DNA from 2 places in the Fictibacillus arsenicus genome. Region 1 is predicted to be linked to the other one. Evidence: a T-box and tRNA genes for the amino acid it is inferred to sense, from the RefSeq annotation. Region 1 holds a T-box; the other holds one or more tRNA genes.
What was found. A T-box is a leader RNA that pairs with one kind of tRNA and senses whether it is charged. The one in region 1 lies ahead of serS (serine--tRNA ligase), so its partner is inferred to be a tRNA-Ser.
Positions count from the first base shown of each region.

Region 2: it encodes a tRNA-Ser, which carries the amino acid that the T-box ahead of serS (serine--tRNA ligase) is inferred to sense. The anticodon was not compared.

Region 1 is NZ_CP016761.1:1,186-8,559, forward strand. Features, by position in the region: gene ABE41_RS00020 (YaaC family protein) at 1-945, opposite strand, end outside; gene guaB (IMP dehydrogenase) at 1,086-2,543, shown strand; gene ABE41_RS00030 (D-alanyl-D-alanine carboxypeptidase family protein) at 2,623-3,981, shown strand; gene pdxS (pyridoxal 5'-phosphate synthase lyase subunit PdxS) at 4,150-5,034, shown strand; gene pdxT (pyridoxal 5'-phosphate synthase glutaminase subunit PdxT) at 5,039-5,623, shown strand; T-box leader at 5,661-5,878, shown strand; gene serS (serine--tRNA ligase) at 5,950-7,224, shown strand.
Region 2 is NZ_CP016761.1:2,498,263-2,505,636, forward strand. Features, by position in the region: gene ABE41_RS12915 (MFS transporter) at 1-265, opposite strand, end outside; gene ABE41_RS12920 (hypothetical protein) at 366-638, shown strand; gene ABE41_RS12925 (superoxide dismutase) at 640-1,251, opposite strand; tRNA gene ABE41_RS12930 (tRNA-Phe) at 1,466-1,541, opposite strand; tRNA gene ABE41_RS12935 (tRNA-Ser) at 1,667-1,759, opposite strand; tRNA gene ABE41_RS12940 (tRNA-Ile) at 1,767-1,843, opposite strand; tRNA gene ABE41_RS12945 (tRNA-His) at 1,874-1,949, opposite strand; tRNA gene ABE41_RS12950 (tRNA-Met) at 1,971-2,047, opposite strand; tRNA gene ABE41_RS12955 (tRNA-Asn) at 2,052-2,126, opposite strand; gene ABE41_RS12960 (DUF456 domain-containing protein) at 2,279-2,761, opposite strand; gene ABE41_RS12965 (Na/Pi cotransporter family protein) at 2,829-4,433, opposite strand; gene ABE41_RS12970 (DUF1189 family protein) at 4,623-5,165, shown strand; gene ABE41_RS12975 (DUF1002 domain-containing protein) at 5,199-6,074, opposite strand; gene ABE41_RS12980 (hypothetical protein) at 6,242-6,562, shown strand; gene ispG (flavodoxin-dependent (E)-4-hydroxy-3-methylbut-2-enyl-diphosphate synthase) at 6,656-7,374, shown strand, end outside.

The DNA of each region.
Region 1 (7,374 bases):
TAATTGGCCAAAGAGATAGGGAATTTTCATAGCTGTTATGTTTAGGAATTGATTAATAAAAGGCAGCTCTTGTGAAGTATATGTGTGGAACAGTTCACTCCACCATTCTGTATCGTAACGGCTAATCATACTTAAGTTATAGAGAAGAACATAATGAACCATCAATTCATTGAGAACGGGCATCTGCAACAAATCACGATCAATAGGAAAGTAATATGTATCTTCAGCAAAGTGATAATTGAGTGGAAAACAATTGAATGGATGCAGCTGTTCTTTTATTAAAATTCGATAATTATTTGCATCAATCAATTCTATTTTCATATTTGAGGAGAACATACCATTCATGTATTCCTCAAACCGATCAGCCGACATATGCAGTAAGTCAGCAGCTTCAGCCGATAATGAAAAGATATCGTTGGATTCTTTTTTCAATTTAATCTGATAAAATCCACCTGTCATTTGTTTGTACAAAGGCACTAGTTCAGGCAGAGTTTTAAGCAGAGGATTCATCATGAACTTCTCGCCTTCGATGTGTTTCATGTGAAACATTTTTTCGCAAAAGTGATTGAACAGACCTGTTTTTTGTACTTTCACCTCATCATTAAAAAATTCATAGCTCCTTTTTTTCCTCTTTCTCGTAGATAATCCATGAGCCAATACGGAACTCGAATCCGGATATTCAGGATCCTTGCATAATATACAAGCCTTCATCAATTGAGTCATTCCGTAAAATAGAAGCACAGGCTTAAGTTCTGCAGGAGCTTGATCTGCTAGCGTGTAGTATTTTTTTCCGTGTTCAATATAGTAAATAAATCCATAAGTATTATCAAAGCTCTTTCCGTTGCTATCCTGCAAATTTAATTTTTCATATTGTTTTGCTAGAAATTGCTGCGTTTTTTGAGAGGAAAAGAACATATCAAACAAAGACCATACATCTTGCCTCATTACCACGGGTTATTTTCCTCCTGTAATTTAAATTATTTGAAAAATCGAACATATCTTGTATTCCTTGACACTAGTTTACCCAGTTGATAATCTACAAATAATATTTTTCTGGATTAAAAATTTGAAGGGGTGGGTTCGGCATGTGGCAAGATAAATTTGCTAAAGAAGGATTAACGTTTGATGATGTGTTATTAATTCCTGCAAAATCTTCAGTTCTTCCTAATGAGGTTTCCATTAAAACAAGGTTATCTGATTCTGTGCAATTAAATATTCCGATTATAAGTGCAGGAATGGATACTGTTACTGAATCAAACATGGCGATTGCAATGGCACGTCAAGGCGGCCTTGGGATTATTCATAAGAATATGTCGATTGAAGAACAGGCTGAACAAGTCGACCGTGTAAAACGTTCTGAGAGTGGTGTAATCACAAATCCATTCTATTTAACGCCAGAACACCAAGTTTTTGATGCGGAGCACTTAATGGGTAAATATCGTATTAGCGGTGTACCGATTGTAGATGCTGATAAAAAGCTGGTAGGTATACTTACAAACCGTGACTTACGTTTCGTTCAGGATTATTCCATTAAGATCTCAGATGTAATGACGAAGGAGAACTTAGTAACAGCTCCTGTAGGTACTACTTTAAAAGAAGCAGAGAAAACTCTTCAGCAATATAAAATTGAAAAACTTCCTCTAGTTGATGAAGATGGTACGCTTCAAGGTTTGATCACAATCAAGGATATTGAGAAAGTTATCGAATTCCCTAACTCTGCAAAAGATTCTCAAGGACGTCTCTTGGTAGGTGCTGCAGTCGGAGTTACAAAAGATGCACTGCTGCGTGTTGAGAAGCTGGTTGAAGCGGGTGTGGATGCGATCGTTATTGATACAGCACACGGGCATTCAGAAGGTGTTTTGCAAAAAGTAAATGAAGTAAGAGCTGCTTATCCGGATTTAACGATCATAGCAGGAAACGTAGCAACTGCAGAAGCAACACGTGACCTTATTGAAGCAGGAGCAAGCGTTGTAAAAGTAGGAATCGGTCCTGGTTCCATCTGTACGACTCGTGTTGTTGCAGGTGTAGGTGTTCCGCAAGTTACAGCTGTTTACGATTGTGCTACTGAAGCGAAAAAATACGGTGTACCGATCATAGCGGACGGGGGCATCAAATATTCAGGGGATATCGTTAAAGCTTTAGCTGCAGGCGGACATGCAGTAATGCTTGGAAGCATGCTTGCTGGAGTATCAGAGAGTCCAGGAGAGCGTGAAATCTTCCAAGGGCGCCAGTTTAAGGTTTATCGCGGAATGGGTTCTGTTGGCGCGATGGAACGCGGCAGCAGTGATCGATATTTCCAGGAAAATAATAAAAAGCTTGTTCCAGAAGGAATCGAGGGACGCGTGCCGTACAAAGGCCCTCTTGCAGATACCGTCTATCAGCTAATTGGAGGTATTCGTTCAGGAATGGGGTATTGCGGAACAGCTACGATCGATGAACTTCAAAACGACTCCCGTTTTGTTAAAATTACAGGGGCTGGACTTCGCGAGAGTCATCCGCATCAAGTACAAATTACTAAAGAAGCACCAAATTATTCGGTCTAAAGGCACATTTTTAGGACAGAGGGCTAACCTCTGTCTATTTTTTTGAAAAGGTGTATGTTACAATAATTTTTGTGTGTAAATGGGTTTGGAGGTGCAGTTTTTGAACAGCAAGATAAAGCAACTTTTAGTGTTAACATTGATTTTTTCGTTTTTTGCAACGAGTTTATTAGGATTTTCTAATTCAGCAAGTGCAGCACCGTCTTTAGATGTGAAAGCTGAGGCTGCTATATTGGTAGATGGTGATACAGGGAAAATATTATATCAGAAAAACGTTGATATGATGCTTCCTCCAGCAAGTATGACCAAAATGATGACCGAATACTTATTGTTAGAATCAATTAAGAAAAATAAAATTTCATGGGATCAAAAAACGCGTATCACTGAACACGCACATAAGATCTCACAAAATCGAGGACTGTCTAACGTACCATTAAGAGTAGACGAGCAATACACAGTTCGTGAATTATATGAAGCAATGGCTATTTACTCTGCTAACGGAGCAACGATTGCGTTAGCAGAATTAATTTCTGGTTCTGAAGCTGAATTCGTTAAAAAAATGAATGCTAAAGCAAAAGAATTAGGCTTAAAAGATTATCATTTTGTAAACTCCACTGGTTTGAACAACAAAGATTTAATGGGTCAGCACGCAGCTGGAGATGCAAATGAAGAGAATATGATGAGTGCCCGTTCAACGGCAATTCTTGCTTTCCGTCTGATCAATGATTATCCGGAAGTCCTTGAAACAGCAAGTATCCCTGTAAAAAATTTCCGTGACGGCACGGACGATGAAATTGAGATGGATAACTGGAACTGGATGCTTCCTGAACTTGTTTATGGATATGAAGGTGTAGACGGTTTGAAAACAGGATCTACGGATCTTGCTGGTTTTGCATTTACAGGTACGATTAAAAAAGGTGATACACGTCTTTTATCAGTTGTTATGAAAACCAACAGCTATAAAGCACGTTTTGATGAAACGAAAAAACTATTCGACTACGGGTTTGATAACTTCGAAAAAGCAGAGATTTTACCTGGTAATTATCAGATGAAAGATCAAAAAACTCTTCCTGTCGTAAAAGGGAAAGAGAAAGAAGTTAAAGTTTCAACGAAAGAGCCACTTTCTCTTGTTATTAAACGAGGAGAAAAAGAGAACTACAAACCTAAATTTGTAGTTGATAAGAAAAAAATCAATAAAGACGGTGAATTAACTGCCCCTGTTAAAAAGGGAGATGTTGTTGGCCACCTCAAAATCGAGTACAAAGGTAAAGGCGAAGATTACGGTTACCTGCTTGATGGAGATACAAAAGGAAAGACAGAAGTTGCAGCAGCAAAATCTGTTGAAAAAGCAAACTGGTTAGTTCTTGCGTTAAGAGGTGTAGGAAGCTTCTTTGGCGGAATCTGGTCCGGAACTGTGGACATGATTAAAGGTTTGTTTTAATTTCATAATATTTACAAGCTCTTCAGTGAATACTGAGGAGCTTTTTTTCTGAAAATAGAGAGTCTTGCGCTTTTCATGAATTACGATAAAATAGATGAGGATACTAGTTTTATTTTAAAAGAACCGAGTAGATCGGTTCTACCACATATAATCAGGGGGTAGTGTAGCATGTTGAAAACAGGTACTGAACGTGTAAAAAGAGGAATGGCAGAAATGCAAAAAGGCGGCGTCATTATGGACGTTATAAACGCTGAGCAAGCACGTATTGCTGAAGAAGCTGGTGCAGTAGCAGTAATGGCATTAGAACGTGTTCCTTCAGATATTCGTGCAGCAGGCGGGGTAGCCCGAATGGCTGATCCAACAATCGTAGAAGAAGTTTTAAATGCTGTATCTATTCCTGTGATGGCAAAGGCGCGTATCGGACATATCGTTGAAGCACGCGTGCTTGAAGCTATGGGTGTTGACTATATCGACGAGAGTGAAGTGTTAACACCTGCAGATGAAGTTTTCCACTTGTTAAAGAGTGACTACACTGTACCTTTCGTATGCGGTGCACGTGACCTTGGAGAAGCATCACGCCGTATTGGTGAAGGTGCATCAATGCTTCGTACAAAAGGTGAGCCTGGAACAGGAAACATCGTTGAAGCAGTTCGTCACATGAGAATGATTCAAGGACAAATCCGCAAAGTTGTAGCTATGAGCGAGGACGAGCTTATGACTGAAGCAAAGAACTTAGGTGCTCCATTTGAAGTTCTACTTCAGATCAAAAAAGCAGGCAAGCTTCCTGTAGTTAACTTTGCAGCGGGCGGTATCGCTACACCAGCAGATGCAGCACTTATGATGCAGCTTGGTGCAGACGGTGTATTCGTAGGATCTGGAATCTTCAAATCTGAGAATCCAGAAAAATTTGCTCGCGCGATCGTTGAAGCAACTACTCATTATCAAGATTACAAATTAATCGCTGAACTTTCTAAAGGTCTGGGCACTCCTATGAAAGGTATTGAAATTTCTACACTGGCTCAAGGTGAGCGCATGCAGGAGCGAGGCTGGTAATTACATGCTGAAAATCGGAATACTTGCTTTACAAGGAGCAGTACAGGAGCATGTTAAAGCGATAGAAGCTTCTGGAGCTCAAGCTATAGCAGTTAAACGTGTAGAAGAGCTTGAGGATCTTGATGGCTTGGTTATGCCAGGCGGCGAAAGTACAGCGATGAGACGATTGATCGATAAATATCTATTCCTTGAACCGTTAAAGGAATTTGCCAAAAATAAACCTATTTTTGGTACTTGTGCAGGATTAATTTTAATGGCAAAAAGAATTCAGGGTCAGGACACAGCTCATCTGGAGCTGATCGACATGACAGTTGAACGCAACGCGTTTGGCCGCCAAGTAGACAGCTTTGAAGCTGATCTTATGATTCACGGAGTCGGTGAAGATTTTACAGGCGTATTCATCCGAGCACCGTTCATCGTAGAAGTAGGTCCTGAAGTTGAAATTCTTTCAAAGCATAACGACCGAATCGTTGCAGCTAAACAAGGTCATTTCTTATGTGCAGCTTTCCATCCGGAATTGACGGACGACTACCGTTTACATCAGTATTTTGTAAAAATGGTGCAATCCAACAAAGAAGTAGTTGCATAAAATAGAAAAATACTGTACATTACTATAAAATCATCATAAAAAATCAATGACAGGAACTAGTAGCAAAAATGACTTTGTATAGAGAGTCGGTGGCTGGTGAAAACCGATCAAAGCGTTTTGTGAATCCATCCTCGAGTGAAGAGCCGAAGGTAAGTAAGCTTTTCCGGTGAAGAACCGTTACATTTAAACGAGCCGGCAATAGGAATAATTCTATTGCAATCAGGGTGGCAACGCGGGTTAACTCTCGTCCCTGTTTCTAATGTGATCATTAGGAGCAGGGGCGGGAGTTTTTTGATTTTTTATAACGAATAAAGGAGGAAATAAGTATGTTGGATTTAAAATTTGTCCGTGCTAATTTTGAAGAAGTGAAACAAAAACTTTCTGCTAGAGGGGAAGACCTTTCTGGTTTGGATCAGTTTGAAGCACTTGATCAGCGCCGCCGTGAGTTAATCGGTGAAACGGAGACTTTAAAGTCTAAGCGTAATGAGGTATCTAAACAGGTAGCAGAATTTAAGCGTGAGAAAAAAGAAGCTGACCATCTTATTACTGAGATGCGTGAAGTAGGAGATAAAATTAAGACGATTGATGATGAACTTCGTCAAGTAGAAGAAGATCTTCACGGAATTATGCTGACGCTGCCTAACATACCTCATGAGAGTGTCCCTGTTGGAGAAACAGAAGATGATAACGTACCCGTTCGACACTGGGGTGATGTGCCAGAGTTTTCTTTTGATGCAAAAGCACACTGGGATATCGCAACTGACTTGAACATTGTTGATTTTGAACGAGGAGCAAAGGTTACAGGAAGCCGATTTGCTTTTTATAAAGGTCTTGGGGCACGTTTAGAGCGTGCACTGATCAACTTCATGATGGACCTTCATGAAGACGAACACGGGTATACAGAGGTTCTGCCTCCATACATGGTTAATCGTCAAAGCATGACAGGAACTGGACAGCTTCCTAAGTTTGAAGAAGACGCATTTAAGATTCGTGAAGAGGATTATTTCTTAATTCCAACATCAGAAGTACCTGTAACAAATATGCACCGTGAAGAAATTCTAACGGGTGAGGAGCTTCCAATTACGTATGCAGCATACAGCGCATGCTTCCGTTCTGAAGCGGGGTCTGCTGGACGTGACACACGAGGATTGATCCGTCAGCATCAGTTTAATAAAGTAGAGCTTGTACGCTTTGTTAAGCCGGAAGATTCTTACGATGAGCTTGAAAAGCTGACAGGCCATGCAGAAAAAGTACTGCAGCTTCTAAATCTTCCATACCGTGTACTAAGCATGTGTACGGCTGACCTTGGATTTACAGCTGCTAAAAAGTACGATATCGAAGTATACCTTCCAAGCTACGGTGAATACCGCGAGATCTCTTCTTGCTCTAACTTTGAAGATTTCCAAGCGCGCCGTGCTCAAATTCGTTTCCGCAGAGAAGCGAAAGGCAAGCCTGAGTTTGTTCATACATTAAACGGATCTGGTTTAGCAATCGGACGAACAGTAGCAGCAATTTTAGAGAACTATCAGCAAGAAGATGGAACGGTTATCATTCCAGAAGTACTTCGTCCATATATGGGCAATAAAGAGGTAATCAAGTAAACCAAATAGGGCTATCCAAAGTAAGTTTAACTTACTTTGGACAGCCCTAATTTTTATTTTACGGATGACTTTAACATTGGGTGAGACGCCTCGCAAAAATCTGTTGCCTGGTGCGGAAATCCACAACTTCTAATAGCGACAAAGTTTGCG
Region 2 (7,374 bases), 1.6 Mb from region 1:
GAATGACAACACCAATCCTTAACACAATAACCCGGTCAATTTTCTTAGCAAACCAACCTGCCAAATAAAATGCAACAGGCTGCATGACTACAATAGATAGATTATATAAAGCGATATCTGTCAGTTCGCCGGACTGCTTCCACAAAAAAATGTTAACAAATGTATTTGATAAAGCAGTACTTAATGTAAATAAGCCACCGACAAATAGAAGTAAAAAAAGATCTCTAGGGTATTGGTCGTCTTCCATGAATTTTTTCCATATCATGTTATTCGCCCCTTTACATATCGTCGTTAGTGTCTTTCAAGAGTAATAGGGCTATTCATTATTTAACTAATTGGCTTTAATTGTATAAGGAGACATAAATATGTTTGAATATTGGATTTATCATGATCAGGGCTTTGGTATACCCTTGGTTTTAGAAGATGATTATTCACGGAAAAATGCAGATTCCTTAGAGACTTATGGGGATCATATCTGGTTTTTCAAAGCAAGAAACCTTTTTGTTATTCAGTCTAATGTTCCTTTTGGAGATGGCAATTTATTACTTGATGACTTACTAATAAAATTAGCAAAAAATTATGAGATTCATGACAAAGGCATAATAAAAAGCTGCTGGGATGCCAGCAGCTTTCATTAAACTATTTTGCTTCGTTATAACGCTTTTCAACTTCATCCCAGTTTACTACATTCCAGAACGCAGCAATGTAATCAGGACGCTTGTTTTGATACTTCAAATAATAAGCATGTTCCCAAACATCCAAACCAAGGATAGGTGTCTTACCTTCCATAACTGGGTTGTCTTGGTTTGGAGTGCTTGTAACCTCAAGCTCACCATTGTTTACAACTAACCAAGCCCAGCCAGATCCAAATCTTGTTTTACCTGCGTTTGCAAATTCCTCTTTAAACGCTTCAAGGCTTCCAAACTTGCTGTTGATTTTATCAGCAAGCTCGCCAGATGGAGAGTTCGCTCCGCCTGGTGCGATTACTTCCCAGAAAAGACTATGGTTCGCATGTCCGCCGCCATTATTTCTTACAGCTGTTTGAATGTTTTGCGGAAGAGAATCAAGGTTTGAAAGAATGTCTTCTAATGACTTATTTTCAAATTCTGATTGACCCTCAAGTGCAGCATTCAGGTTATCAACATATGTTTTGTGGTGACGACCGTGGTGGATCTCCATTGTTTCTTTGTCAATATGCGGTTCAAGTGCGTTTGATTCATAAGGTAATGCAGGCAGTTCAAATTTAGCCATGTTCATTTCCTCCTTATAATATGTAGTGTTTTTATTTTCATTTTCAAGGGTTATCTTGAAAAGTGAAACCATTTAATCAACTTACTTGTTTAAAAAGTGATTTAACAATTTTACCTTATCAAATTTAGTCTAAACTTTCAATTCTTAAACACTGTATCCTTTTATAAAACAAAAAAACCTTACGATTAACATAAGGTTTTAGTATGTATACATATGGTGGCTCGAGACGGAATCGAACCGCCGACACGAGGATTTTCAGTCCTCTGCTCTACCGACTGAGCTATCGAGCCAAGATATTTAACTGTCCTTCGGCACCCTGTCTCTTCCTCTAAAAGAAATGACTATATGATAATCCGTCGAGACAACCCGCAGCTAATTAGTGCTGTTATGCTCTTAGCTATCGAGCAAAAAAATATGGAGGAGGTAGAGGGATTCGAACCCCCGCGGGCTGTTACACCCCTGTCGGTTTTCAAGACCGATCCCTTCAGCCGGACTTGGGTATACCTCCTCGACTTTGGTGGACCCTGTAGGACTCGAACCTACGACCAATCGGTTATGAGCCGACCGCTCTGACCAACTGAGCTAAGGGTCCATGTGAAATATAGGTTATGTAAGTAAGAAATGGGGCGGACGAGGGGAATCGAACCCCCGAATGTCGGAACCACAATCCGATGCGTTAACCACTTCGCCACGACCGCCATCGTGAACAAAAAACATTTTGGTAGCGGCGGAGGGAGTCGAACCCACGACCTCACGGGTATGAACCGTACGCTCTAGCCAGCTGAGCTACACCGCCAAAATGGCTCCACAGGTAGGACTCGAACCTACGACCGATCGGTTAACAGCCGATAGCTCTACCACTGAGCTACTGTGGAATAATGAATTAACATTATTTAAGGACAAGAACTACTATAGCATGTTGTCTTTATTAATGTCAATAACATTTTAAAAGTTATTCAAACGAACACATGTACTTTTTTAGAACAAAAATAATATAGCATGCATAAGCGGATTAAGCAAGGTCGATTTATAGGACTTGGTAATAAAAATAACCTATCATTAAAGCCTGAGTAAATACTTTTATAATAGTCGTTCCTACAAAAGCAAGAACAGTCCCTATACCAATCGACACTGAAGACTTAAAACCTGTTTTATGAAAGATCAATTCAGCAAGAACAGCACCTAAAAAAGGACCTATTAGCATCCCTGCTACTGGTATAACGAATGGACCTGCGATCAGTCCTATCGTACTTCCCCATAACGCTGCTTTAGAGCCGCCTTTCTTTTTTACTGCATATGCATTACCAGCATAATCTACAACAAACAAGCTGATAAACAATAAAACCTGGATGATGATGAATAATGGCGAAAATGGTTCAAAAGAAAAAGCAAATCCATAAATTAAAAATCCAGCTGCTAAAAATAATACACCCGGCAGGATCGGATAAATCAGTGCTAAAAAACTGATAACAAATACTACAGCAATTAAGACCCAATAAACAGTTTCCAAATCACCATCACCTTTCAAAATAATGCCAACTAAAAACCCAGAAGAAAAAAATCTCCTGGGTTTCATTTTACTTCTCTAATACCGCTTCTGCAATATTTACTGCGTGGTCCCCTATTCGCTCTAGATTACTAATAATATCGACGAATACGATACCTGCATTTCCATCACATGCGCCTTCATTCATTCTAATTATATGCTGTTTGCGAAGGGTGCGCTCCATTTTATCAATTTTATCTTCCTGACTAAGAACTTCTTTGGCAAGATCGATGTTGTTTCCTTCTAAAGCCTTTACCGCTTTATCCACTGTAGATACAGTTAAAGTAAACATCTCATCTAAATCCTGTTTAGCAGTGTCAGTAAGACGCACGTTATTTCGCAGCTGATAATCAACTAGTTCAATAATGTTTTCCATATGATCACCAATACGTTCAATATCACGTGACGTATCAAGAAGCATAGAATGTTCACTTGATTCTTGCGGTGTTAATGGATGTGCAGATAGTTTAACGAGATAAGATGTAATTTGACGATCTAAATTATTGATTGCTTCTTCATATTGAAGAGCTAAATCAGAATTCTTTTTGTCTTTTTTATTTAAATAATCTATTGCTTCTTTTAAACCGGCCTGTGAGTAGTTAGCCATTCGTATAATTTCTTGTTTAGCTTGGCTGATCGCCATTGCTGGAGATGTCTCTAGAACGATTTCATCAAGATGTTTAGCTTTATATTCAATTAAAGTATCTTCACCTTTAATAATTTTTGTAACAATTAATGCAAGCAATCCAATAAACCAGAACTGAATCAATACGTTTGCAAGGTTGAATGTACCATGCGCGAAAGCAATCTGCATAGCTGGTTCTAAGTCGAGTTTTCCGGATAAAAATTCAATATAGTGTCTGAAAGGAACAAGTAAGATTAAAAAGATGACTGTTCCAAGTAAGTTAAAGATTACATGTGTTAAAGCAGCACGTCTTGCTGCAACAGTAGTTCCTATTGCTGCTAAAATTGCAGTGATTGTCGTTCCGATGTTATCACCAAATAAAACAGGCAATGCAGCTTTAAGATCAATCATGTTTTGTGAATATAGTTCTTGTAAAATACCAATCGTTGCACTTGAAGATTGAACTACTACCGTAAATAAAGTACCAATAACAACACCAAGAATTGGGTTATCACTCATTGAAACTGTTAATTCCTGGAATGCTCCAAGGCTTCTCAATGGCTTCATTCCGTCACCCATGAGTTCAAGACCTAAGAAAAGCGCACCAAATCCAAATGTGATCTGACCGAAGTAATTATACTTAGGATTCTTGAAAAAGAAAATCAATATAGAACCGACAGCAATTATAGGTAAAGCATATTCACCTACATCAAAACCAATAATGAACGAGGTTACTGTAGTTCCGATGTTCGCTCCCATAATTACTCCAATAGCTTGGCGCAATGTTAAAAATCCAGCATTAACAAGTCCAACAGTCAGTACAGTTGTACCAGAACTACTCTGAATTAAAACTGTAACAAATATTCCCGCTAAAACTCCCATAAAAGGATTTGTCGTTAATTTATCAAGTATTTCCCGTAATCGGTCTCCAGCAGAGTTTTGAAGACCATCTCCCATATACTTAATACCGAATAAGAAGATCCCCAGTCCTCCGATAAATTGAAATAACATTTCTTGATAATTCAATATTTACAGCTCCTTATAACTATCTTTTATCGACCTTTGCCATTATCTCGATTTGTGTAGTTTATGTAAATGAAAAATTGGGATTTGTAACATTTCCTTTACAATTAATTAAATATTGTCGGATTTTCATGCTTCATGTACACTAAAAAAGCCATACTGCAAAGGAGCTTTCAAATGAAATTACATATCCGATTTTTAAAAAGTTTATTTTCCGCAAAAGCAATTTCAAACTTCCGATTATTTGGTGTAGGAAGCACCATTATATACGTATTATCCATAACTTTTGTCTGCATGTTGCCTGTACTTTTAATATTTATTTTCAATATGTTTAATAAAGAAGATCACCCGATGGACAATTTTCAAAACTACGGTCTCAATCCTGAACAGATGCAGGACTTTGCTTCCTCTGTAAACGGTGTTTTACCTATCATATTAATTGTCGTTTACGCAGCTATGTATATTCTATTTTCAGGTCTATTGTTTTCAGGGGTTTCCGTTTTATCCGGGATCGGCCTTCCTGTATCTAAGATTCTAAATAAGAAACTTTCATACCGTCATTTATGGGTAATGTCTTGTTATTCAATTACCCTGCCTGTGATATTATTAACAATCATCTTTTTAATGAATGTGCATATCCCTTATTCTTATTTCTTATTCTGGGTTCTCACTTTTATTATTTTGACTGCAGCCATTTATAAGTCTCCAGATAAAAAATAAAAAGCGGCTACTCAGCCGCTTTTTATAATGTCATTATTTGAATAGTGATTTAATCGCCTCAATTATTGCGCTAAGAAATTCGAGAATTTTTTGAATAAAAGATTGTGTTTCTTCTTTATTTAAAAAATCACCTAAATTTTCACTAATGTTCTTCAAATCACTTTGAAGCTGATCCCAATCAATATTTAAGTCTTTCATTTTATTAAACAGAGCAATCAACCCGTTTAATTCTTCTTGTGTAAGTTCAATTCCCATGTCTTTCGCAACTTTTTCAATCAATGCTCGAAGATCGTCTTCAGACTGTACCGGATTTTTTGCGATTTCTTCTTTTACTCGAGTCATGAGTTCAGTTGCTTCTTTTGCACCAATTCTTTCTCCAAGTTCTGCAGTTTTGACCATCTCTTCATTGGCTACTTGCTTTTGAGCTTCTGGTATTTCGATTTGTGCGGTGGTTTCGTATGCTTTAAGAATCCCAGTTAATGCAGCTGTTCCAGACACTTCAAATGGGGCTGTTACATAGATTTCAGCATCTGTAACACCTGCTGTAGTCAATGCATTCATGTACATTTCTTCAGTTACCCAGTTGATATTGTTCGTTTTTACAGATAGCCCCTGATCTTTTTCACCTACTGTAATTTTAGAAGATGATATAGCCTTCGAACCAATTTGGGCCTTTGATATATAATCACCTAAGTACTTGTGTTCTTCTTCGTTTGTTACCGTTACGGTTTGGACATCAGCTGATACTTCCATCTCTTTTAAAAGAGAATTTTTCTGTTCATCTGTAAGATTTTGTCCAAGCGTGACAATTACGTCTCCTGGAGCTGCATCTGCAAACATCTTTAATGGAGCTATAAGTAGAGCAGCAGCCATGATTGACAGCAATGCAAATATTTTTGCCTTTTTCATACAGTTAACCTCTCCCCTCGGTACAACTACATAGATACGTATGAAAATTTATTTTGTGTCCATCACACCTTTCCATTTTACACCAATGCTCGTATCAAAGTCACTTTTAACTTGTCATAAAACAATAGGACAAGCATATAGTTCAATATGAGAAAGGAGAGGGAAAAATGAAACGTTTTTTGACAGGCTGTTCAATTCTTCTAATCCTATATGTGGTTGCTTACGATCTTAAAATTGGTACACTCCCTCAAACTCAGCCGGTGAACGCAGAAATTCAAACAACGGAAAAAAATAATAATTATAAACCTTATGAAGCTGGCCCTGGAGATACATTAATTTCAGTAGTAGAGGAATTAAATTCTCATGGCGGGTATACCATCACAACTATGATAAAAGACTTTAAATCCCTGAACCCAGGAGTCAATCCTGAAAACATTCAATTAGGAAAAACGTATAAATTTCCTATATATAAAAAGGCAGAAAGGTAACAATACTTGTCAAAACAAAATAATCCCTGCTAAAATGAACTGATGATAGGACAGAATAATACTGTCAATTTGATAAAAGGAGCGATTCACCAAATGAGTGAAATCACCCACCGTTCTAAAACAAGACCTGTAAAAGTCGGACCTTTAACAATTGGAGGGACTGACCAGGTTATCGTACAAAGTATGACGACTACAAAAACACACGATGTTGAAGCTACAGTCGCTGAAATAAAACGTTTAGAAGAAGCCGGCTGCCAGATTGTCCGGGTTGCATGTCCGGATATGCGTGCTGCCGAAGCAATTGCAGATATTAAAAAGCAGATCAGCATACCTTTAGTTGTTGATATTCATTTTGATTATAAGCTTGCTCTAAAAGCAATTGAAGGCGGAGCTGATAAAATCAGAATTAATCCGGGGAACATTGGAAGAAGAGAAAAAGTTGAAGCCGTTGTTAAAGCTGCAAAAGCAAAAGGAATTCCAATCCGGATTGGCGTAAATGCTGGGTCATTAGAAAAGAAATATCTTGAAAAATACGGGTATCCTACTGCAGATGGTATGGTAGAAAGTGCTCTCGAACACATCCGGATCTTAGAAGAACTGGACTTTCACGATATTATCGTTTCGATGAAAGCATCTGATGTTAATTTAGCTATTGAAGCATATGAAAAGGCATCTAAAGCATTTAATTATCCATTGCACCTTGGAATAACTGAATCAGGCACACTTTTCGCAGGAACTGTAAAAAGTGCAGCAGGCCTGGGAGTAATCCTCCATAAAGGTATCGGTAATACGGTCCGCATTTCACTAAGTGC